3 regions of the Hafnia alvei genome follow, and region 1 is predicted to be linked to each of the others. Evidence: predicted binding sites of a transcription regulator. Region 1 holds the regulator's gene; each other region holds the start of a gene.
The links. Region 1 encodes CRP, which controls carbon source genes, mostly activating them, when cyclic AMP is high. Its sites were predicted from a motif close to ATGTGANNNNNNTCACAT; they were not measured.

Region 1 (3,167 bases):
ATAATGGGCGTTGGCGTTCTAGCAGGCGAGCCACGCGGCTAAAATGGTAGTAACAGAATTTGCCAACGGGGTTATCTGGATGCTGATTGGCCAGCTTTTCGAGCGCTGATAGTTCAATATCCATCGAGAAGTGCTGAGGATAGCGGTGGTACAGAATATCGTCGGCAACCGTTTTGAGCCGTTCTGTAATGACCTGAGCATTGCGGCGTATTATCGCTTCGGCTTGGCTTTTTTCTACCAGCTTTTGTACTTCATCAGGCTGAGACAGGCTAACGGTGATGTGTTCTTGTAAGTCTAGCGCGACCTGAAAATAGCGCAGCAGGCGTTTGTATTCTGGGTTGTGCACCAATGACAGCATGTGCATTTGTTGATAGATCTGGGTAATGAGATCCATCACTTTTTGCTGGCGTTGCAGCAACGGAGGCAGCGCGGTTTCAGGATCGATATGCTGAGTTAGTAGGCTGTATTTGGCTTCCATGTAGTCGCCAAGCTGGATGTATAGCTGGCTTAGGTTTTCGCGGATCGGTTGCCCTTTCCACAACAGGAACCAAAACCAAGTGAAGGCGCCATACCAAATCGTGCCGACAATATACAGCAGTGGCCCGTGCCAGATAGGCACGCTTCCAGCCATACTCAGGGTAAAAATAGAGGCAACCAGCGCAGCAGGCATGAGCCGCGCGTGAAGTGGGCTAATCTCACCGTTAACGCCCAGTAACAAGGCTAAACCGAGCATGATCAACGGTAGGGGAATTTGCCAGAGTAAGCATTGCTGTAGCAGAAAACTGCTGAAGGCAAATAAGCTGCCGCCAACGACTAATCGTTTGATAAAGCGTTTATGAGGTGTATCGAGCCCAGCGATATTGCAGCAGGCGGGAACTAAAGAGAACATCAGCCCGAGTTGTAGATTACCTATCAACAGGCCGAATAGCACAGGAAGACACAGCACCAGCGTTTGACGCAGTGCGTAGTTGACTTCCGGGTGGTAGATGAACCGCCGCCACATAGCTAAAGAAACCCGTGCAGCAAGGCTACACGGGCATCATTTATCAGCGAGTGCCGTAAACGACGATGGTTTTTCCGTGTGCGGAGATCAGGTTTTGATCTTCCAGCATCTTCAGAATACGACCAACGGTTTCACGGGAACAGCCAACGATCTGGCCGATTTCCTGACGAGTGATCTTGATCTGCATACCATCTGGATGAGTCATGGCATCCGGCTGTTTGGCCAGATTAAGCAGGGTCTGAGCGATACGACCGGTTACGTCCAAGAACGCAAGGTTGCCGACTTTTTCAGAGGTAACCTGTAAACGGCTAGCCATCTGAGCAGACAGGCGCATCAGAATATCTGGATTGACCTGAATGAGCTGGCGGAATTTCTTGTAAGAAATTTCAGCCACTTCACAGGCGGTTTTTGCACGAACCCAGGCGCTACGTTCTTGCCCTTCCTCAAATAAGCCTAGTTCACCAATGAAATCGCCCTGATTCAGATAAGAAAGGATCATTTCTTTGCCTTCTTCATCTTTAATCAATACAGCAACGGAGCCCTTAACGATGTAGTACAGGGTTTCAGCCTTTTCACCTTGGTGGATCAGGGTACTTTTGGACGGATACTTGTGGATATGGCAATGAGACAAGAACCATTCAAGAGTCGGGTCTGTTTGCGGTTTGCCGAGAACCATTCGCTATTATCCTCTGTTGTTATCGCTGCCCTAATATCGGGATACTGATCCTGACAGTGTGCTTATCGTGGCACGGGGCTTTGCTTATTAACTTGTTATAGCACTTCATAATCGAGATATAGAGTAATAGGCTAAGGTAATTATTTCCTATAGTTATTGATCTATACCCGTTTCAATCCATAAAGATCCATTTCGGCATAGTTTGTAGCACAGCTTTGTGCAGGTGTCTTGTGTTGTCTCGCTTCAGCATCAAGAAGTGAGGCCTCGGATTGCCTGTTTTTCATAGAAAGCGTAGTCTGATGCCAAAATTTAACCAAAGGGGTGATAAACATGCAGGCACGAGTGAAATGGGTTGAAGGGATGACTTTTCTGGGTGAATCTGCTTCAGGACACCAGATCCTTATGGATGGAAACGCTGGCGATAAAGCACCAAGCCCAATGGAAATGGTGCTCATGTCTGCGGGCGGATGCAGTGCGATTGACGTGGTGTCTATTTTGCAGAAAGGGCGAATGGACGTGCGCGACTGTGAAGTGAAATTAACCTCTGAGCGCCGCGAAGAAGCTCCTCGTTTGTTTACTCACATTAATCTGCATTTTATCGTCACCGGCAAAGGGCTGACCGATAAAGCCGTTGAACGTGCGGTTGCATTATCTGCTGAAAAGTATTGCTCGGTAGCGCTGATGTTAGGCCAAGCGGTGAATATTACCCACAGCTTTGAGGCTATCGTGGTTGAGTAACGACTACTCCCAAGCATAGTTCTGGCATTCCCAACGCAATAAATCCAAGAATCGCCGTGCTGTTAAGGTTAGCGGCGATTTTCGTGAATAGAACACGCAATACTGAGCGGTGGGTAGATCGTCGATAGGCAATGAACAGAGTGTATTCTCTAGCCCCAGTGGCGCCCGCATCGCCCGAGCCACGATGGTAAGGTATTGTGCCTGTTGTACCATGCTTAATGCGCAAACCACGGAGTCGGTTCGGATCGGTGATTGGCTAAGCTGGAGGTAAAAATTCCCCATCGCTAATTCTAGCTGTTGGTAGTAGCCCATATCAGTTTCGGGTATCAACCATTTTGCGTGCTTCAACTCTTCTAACGATTTTGCCTGAGCAAATGGGTTGTCTCGGTGGGCGATAATGCAAAAGGGCGATTCAAACAGCGGCTCACGTACGAGATCCATTGGCGTCGTTTCAGCGGTTAATGTGCCGATGGCGAAATCTAATTTGCCTTCACGTAAAGCCGGTAGAAGCGTCGAGAGCTGAGCCTCTTTGGCATGTATGTTGGCCTGTGGAAACTGACACTTAAAGGTATCAGCCGCTTGGGGAAACACGGTTAAGGTAATTAGCGAAGAAAAACCTACGGAGACAGAGCCTTGAGAATATTGGCTAATTTGTTCAATTTCGTCTGCCGCACGTTGTAATTCCTCCAAAATAAGCTGCGAGCGTGCCGCAAATGCGCTGCCTGTTTCAGTTAGCATCATTCCTTTGGC
Region 2 (3,167 bases), 1.3 Mb from region 1:
TTCATATCGACTTCACCAATCGCCTGCGGGCGGCCTAATTTTTCACGTGCAAACTCATCGCTGGCAAACATTTTCAAATTCGCCAACGTTTGTGATGCAAAAGCTTCGTGCATATCGATCAGGGTAAGATCCTGCAACGTGATACCTGCGCGGTCTAACGCCAGCGGGGTCGCATACGACGGCCCCAGCAGCATATCCTCCCAAACATCAATAGCGGAGAACGCGAAGCTGCGCAGATAGCCCAAGGGGACTAACCCCAGCTCACGCGCTCGTGATTCGCTCATCATCAGCACCGCGGCTGCGCCATCGGTTAATGGCGTACTATTCGCCGCCGTTACGCTACCGTGGCGACGATCAAAGGCGGGCTTTAGCTTGCTGTAAGAGGCCATAGAAGAATCGCCGCGCACGTTATTATCTTTATCGAGCGATTGTTTATAAGGCGGGATATAGGCAGTGATAACTTCGTCGCGCAAAACGCCGGACTCCCACGCTTTGGCGGCTAAGGTGTGTGAGCGATGCGCCAAGGCATCCTGCTCTTCTCGGCTAATGTGATGGCTTTTTGCCATCTGTTCCGCGGTGTCGCCCATACGCAGACCCGTTGAATACTCCGCGACCGCAGGAGGCACCGGTAGGAGGTCGCGCAGCTTCAGCTTGCTAAATAGTTTCAAACGTTGAGACAAGGTGCGTGCTTTATTGGCATCGACCAAAGTACGCGCTAGCGCCTTGCTCACGCCGATTGGGAGAACCGAAGACGAATCCGCCCCGCCAGCAATACCCACGGAAATAGTGCCCGCCATAATGCTCTCAGCAACGTTGGCTATCGCTTGGAAGCTAGTTGCACAGGCTCGCGACACGCTGTAAGCGTCGGTATGAATACTCATTCCAGTGCCCAAAACAATTTCTCGCGCAATGTTTGGTGCCTCTGGCATTTGCACCACCTGCCCAAACACCAGTTGATCGATGACCTCAGGAGAAATATTGCTTCGAGCCAGTAACTCACTGACCACCATATTGCCTAAGTCAACGGCAGGAATGCCATGGAACGCCGTCGCCTGGCGAGCAAAGGGCGTTCTTAATCCCTGCACAATCGCAACGCGATCGCCTGTGCGAGTCGTCAGAGCCAATGGGGATGACAAAGGAAGTGCCTGACTCATTTTGTGCTCCTGCGCAATACGCTAAAAATATCAAAATTGTTACAAACCCTGAAAAGTGAAAGTTAGCCGAGCGTCATTCGCTTCTTGCTTTCAGTTAACAGGTCTGACCTGATAGCGTAAATTCTTAACTCAATTTTTACATTTAGCAAACAACAAAACGTAAGAACTGAGAACAGAAGCAGGTTTCTTATTCGAGGAGAATGCGGGAGGAGGAAAATGGATTTCGAGGAAATAATAAATTCCGTGAATATATGCAAGGATAAAAATAGAAATACAGCAGCACTAGAATCTTTATTTGAATATAAAAAAAGCGCGGCCTAAGCCACGCTTATAATACGACCAACTAACGCGATGCGATTAACGCAGGCCCAGTTGGAAAATCAGAGTTTCAGCTTCGCAGGCAAAAGCAAAATCAACGGTCAGCGCATAGCCTTCTGCTGTTTTAGCGATGTTGCTCTTGATTTCACATGGATCGGATTCAATACCACGTGCTTTTTGTGTCAGCTGTTCCAGCATGGCTTTCGCATCAGCTTCCGTAGCAAATACATTGCTATAGGATGCGGTGCAGTCGGTGTTATCCATGATGGTGCCGACATCAACGCAACAGCAAGCGGCTGTTTCTTGTGCACTGCATTTTTTAATAGCATCAGTCATTTCAATCATCTCCTCGATGGGGAATGAACCCCTCTTTATATCGCCAATTATGATCTGGCTCAAAAAATATAAAAACTGTGGGTATTTTACTCCTCTCCCACTACAGAGACTAGCGATATGCCAGATGAATGACATTAAGTGAGCAAAATCACATTATTTGGCGGTTATTTCTTCGCACTTGTAATCAATTCTTTATTAGTTCCGTTGTTTTTTGTTACGAAGATCTCTTTTCTTGAATCATTTATGAAATATTCAATAAACATTCTTGCAACATACCGAGAGGTCAGACCTATACTCTGCTCACTGGTCTGATTTGTCAGATCGAACTCGGACCCTACAATCCGCGCTCCTTGTTACAGTACGTAACATAGTTTAAATAAAACACACAATAATGAGGTTTCGGTCATGCGCCAGAAAAACCTGTTTACTAAGTCAGCATTAGCTGCAGCAGTGGCACTGCTTTCATCAAACGTCAATGCCGCTGGTTTCCAGCTGAATGAGTTCTCAGCCGCTGGCTTGGGCCGAGCCTATTCCGGTGAAGGCGCCATCGCAGATACTCCGGCATCTGCCAGCCGCAACCCGGCACTATTGAGCATGTACGATCGCCCAGCGATGTCCATCGGCGGCGTATTTATCGACCCAGATGTTGATATCTCTGGTCGTTCTCCAAGCGGTCAAAGCCTGAACGCGAAAAACATTGCACCAACCGCGTGGGTACCTAACTTCCATTACGTGCAGCCGATCAACGACCAATGGGCCGTCGGCGCGTCTGTCACCTCTAACTATGGTCTGGCAACCGAGTTTAACGACAACTACGCAGCAGGCTCCATGGGCGGTACTACCGACCTGACCACTGCTAACCTGAATCTGAGTGCAGCATACCGTGCCAACGAACATTTCAGCTTCGGTTTAGGCTTTGATGCTGTCTATGCCAAAGCTAAGATTGACCGCTACGCAGGTGACCTACCGCTGCTGATTGCCGGTTCAGGCCAGCTGCCACCGCCTGTTGCGGGTCAAATCGCGCAAATCCCTGCCAATACTCAGATAAGCCACCTGAAAGGTGATGAGTGGGGCTTTGGTTGGAACGCCGGTATCCTTTATGAAGTAGATGAAAACAACCGCTTCGGCTTTACCTATCGTTCAGAAGTTAAAATCGACTTCGATGGCGATTACAAAAGCGACCTGCCATCCGCTCTGAACGGTATTGGCTCAATGATTGGTCTACCAGCGGGTACCGATGGCAGAACCGTACCGGGTTCTCTGACTTTAAACCTGCCTGAAATGTGGGAAGTCTCTGGTTACCACAAAGTGGCACCACAATGGGCCGTTCACTACAGCTTGGCATATACCAGCTGGAGC
Region 3 (3,167 bases), 4.3 Mb from region 1:
GTGGCTGCGCTACTGGTGGGATCTGTAGGCGTAGCAACGCCAACCTGACGATTCTCAAGTTCTTTGATGTAACGCCAGCGCTCTTCCGGTTTAGGAGGAAGTCCATTACCCGCATGTTTTGCCTGCGTCGGTAACAGTTCATCACTGTCTGGCTTATGGTGAGTCAGGAAATAAAGGCCGGCAGCGAAAGTCACTAAAACCCCCAAGGCGATAACCACCATGGTTTTAGATATACCCCGAGATGATTTTTTCTTTTTCCGGGTATTGGTTTTGCGCTTCGCTCCTGATGAGCGGCCCCGGCTCACATAGTCTCTTTGTGCCACTGTCTTTTCGCTACATCGTGATTTTGAATTAAGAGCGCCATGTTACTGAACTCATCCCAATTTAACTAGCGTTTCGGCGCAGATGTACTTCCTCTGACGATAAATTCGCTGTCTAACAGTCTTGAACCGCTAACCACGGAGCGACTGTGAAGCTGTTCTAACAGTAATAACATCGCTTCTCGGCCAATTTGGTAGCGTGGTTGAGAAACGGTGGTCAGCGGAGGATCGCAGTACTGTGCCTGCTTTATATCGTCAAAACCGACTAGAGAAACGTCATCGGGTACGCGTAATCCCATGCGCTTGGCTTGAGAAAGCGCGCCAATTGCCATCACATCACTATGGCAGAAAATAGCCGTTGGTGGCTGTGGCAGCGACATCAGAGCATGCATGGCCTGTGCGCCAGCCTCATAGGTAAAGTCGCCGCGCTCAACAAAACTTTTCTCTTCCGCAATACCACAACGGCGTAATGCCTGAATATAGCCACGCAGGCGATATTTACTCAGTGGCATACTTTCAGGGCCAGCAATACAGGCAATACGATGATGACCAAGCTCATGTAGATATAGCACCGCCTCAAAGGCAGCGGTGAGGTTGTCGATATGGACAGTAGGAAGTTCAAGTTCTGGAGCGAACTCGTTGGCCATCACCATCGGTGGCAAATTTTTCTGTTCTTCTTTGCTGGCATCAAAAGGAACGTTCGAGCCGAGCAGCAGCATGCCGTCGATTTGTTTGGTGATGATGAGGTTGACGAAGGTTTTTTCCTGCTGCTGTTGCTGAGCGCAGTCGCCTAGCAAGACTAAATATCCATGCTCGGCGGCGGTGCGTTCCACGCCCTGAATCACTTCGGCAAAAAAAGGATCGCAGATATCAGGCACAATCACCAGAATCGTGCGCGATTCATTTCGTTTTGAACTACGGGCCAGCGCATGCGGAGAGTAACCAACGGCTAATACAGCCTGTTCAACTTTTTGTCGGGTGGATGCAGAGACTTTCTCGGGGTTCATCAATGTTCGTGAAACGGTGGCCGTTGAGACACCGGCGTGTTCAGCCACATCTTTCATGGTGGCAGCAGACATGCTTTGCTTCTCTTCCAACGCTGTTCTCCTTGCGTCTGGCGAAACGCCGACGCGGCGAGTGTTGCTCGTCCTGTTTTACTGAATGAAAACCAGCTTCCTTGCGTCATCCCAAATTTATTGCCTGGAATGCTCATACCAGTTCATGAATTACCATATGGATCACATTTTAAACAGAATGCACCCTGCTGTTGTTACCTAATTTGCATGAGAAATGTGACCTAGATAGATTTTTTAGATCGGGATCGCAAATCATCATTTTTATCTCTCTGTCTGATGGTCTTTCTCATCAAGACAGATCAGTTATCGGTAGGGTCAACGTCCACTGTCCATTTTACTTTTTTCACCGTTGGCAATGTGCCAATTAGTGGCAGTGTGCTTTTAACAATTTTCTGTAAACGAGCACGAGACGGATGCTGAAGCAGCAACTGCCAGCGGAATCTCCCTCCGCGTTTGGGTTGCAGAGCGGGAACTGGCCCCAGTATCCAAAATGATTCATCACGCAGCGGGCTAGCTTCTAATAAATTTCTTAATTGCTGCAAAAACTGAGGTGCATTTTGGTTATCGTGATCGTCGGCGCGTACCATGATGTGGCTTGTGTATGGGGGAAGAAATACGCTTTTGCGCTCTTTTAAGGCCTGTTCGGCAAACGCGTCATAGCCTTGATTAAGCAAGGTAAGCAGTAAAGGATGCTCTGGGTGATGGGTTTGTAATATCACTTCGCCCTGTTTCCCTGCACGGCCTGCGCGCCCTGATACCTGCGTATAGAGCTGAGCAAAGCGTTCTGCGGAGTGAAAATCAGCGGAAAACAGCGCACCGTCTACGTCAAGCAAAGCAACCAGCGTGACGTTAGGAAAGTGATGGCCTTTCGCCAGCATTTGGGTACCGATCAAAATACGAGCACCGCCGCGGTGTACTTCAGCTAATTGTTGCTCTAATGCGCCTTTGCGGCTGGTGGTATCGCGGTCAATGCGGGTAATCGGCGTATCAGGGAAAAGCGCCGTGAGCTCGGTTTCTAATTGCTCTGTTCCTAGCCCAACAGGCACCAAATTGGTGGTGCCACACTGCGGGCACTGGCGTGGGATTGGCTTTTGGCTGTCGCAATGGTGGCAGCGTAAATGGTGTTGCTGCTGATGCAGCGTGTAGTAATGATCGCATCGCTGACATTCGGCAATCCAGCCACATTCGTGGCACAGCAGCGCTGGAGCAAAACCTCGGCGGTTTAAAAATAAAATCACCTGATTGCCTGCATCAACGTGTTGTTTCATTCGTTGTAGCAAGGGTTGTGCAAGACCTGCTTTTAGCGGCAGGCCTTTTAAATCAAGCAAGTGCTGGGTAGCAGGCTTTGCGTTTCCCGCTCGCTGCGTGAGGCGTAAGCGGCGGTATTTCCCTAATTCAACGTTATGCAACGTCTCTAAAGCGGGTGTAGCCGAACCAAGTACGATGGGAATATCTTCCTGATGTGCACGGAATACGGCTAAATCACGTGCGTGGTAGCGCCAGCCTTCCTGCTGCTTATAAGAACCATCGTGTTCTTCATCAATGATGATCACGCCTAAGCGAGCAAAGGGCGTAAATAGCGCTGAGCGCGTCCCGATAACGATGGCGCTTTCGCCGTTGCGCGCGCGCAGCCAAGCGGCGAGGCGTTCGCTGTCGTTTAAACCAGAGTGAAGAACGTCGACCGGTGCGTTGAAACGTTCTCTGAAACGGGCAATGGTTTGCGGGGTGAGTCCTATTTCAGGCACTAAAACCAGCGCTTGGCGGCCCTGTG

Region 2: a site for CRP is predicted at 1,945-1,962, ahead of AB3Y96_RS15125 (YfcZ/YiiS family protein). Genes of this name have one in related genera too.
Region 3: a site for CRP is predicted at 1,611-1,628, ahead of cytR (DNA-binding transcriptional regulator CytR). Genes of this name have one in related genera too.

What each region holds. Positions count from the first base shown of each region.
Region 1 covers NZ_OZ061315.1:4,451,694-4,454,860, reverse strand. Annotated here, with positions in the region: gene AB3Y96_RS20770 (YccS/YhfK family putative transporter) at 1-1,003, opposite strand, end outside; gene crp (cAMP-activated global transcriptional regulator CRP) at 1,047-1,679, opposite strand; gene AB3Y96_RS20760 (OsmC family protein) at 2,010-2,417, shown strand; gene AB3Y96_RS20755 (LysR substrate-binding domain-containing protein) at 2,421-3,167, opposite strand, start outside.
Region 2 covers NZ_OZ061315.1:3,182,452-3,185,618, forward strand. Annotated here, with positions in the region: gene fadI (acetyl-CoA C-acyltransferase FadI) at 1-1,154, opposite strand, end outside; gene AB3Y96_RS15125 (YfcZ/YiiS family protein) at 1,512-1,808, opposite strand; gene fadL (long-chain fatty acid transporter FadL) at 2,214-3,167, shown strand, end outside.
Region 3 covers NZ_OZ061315.1:104,870-108,036, forward strand. Annotated here, with positions in the region: gene ftsN (cell division protein FtsN) at 1-323, opposite strand, end outside; gene cytR (DNA-binding transcriptional regulator CytR) at 389-1,417, opposite strand; gene priA (primosomal protein N') at 1,696-3,167, opposite strand, start outside.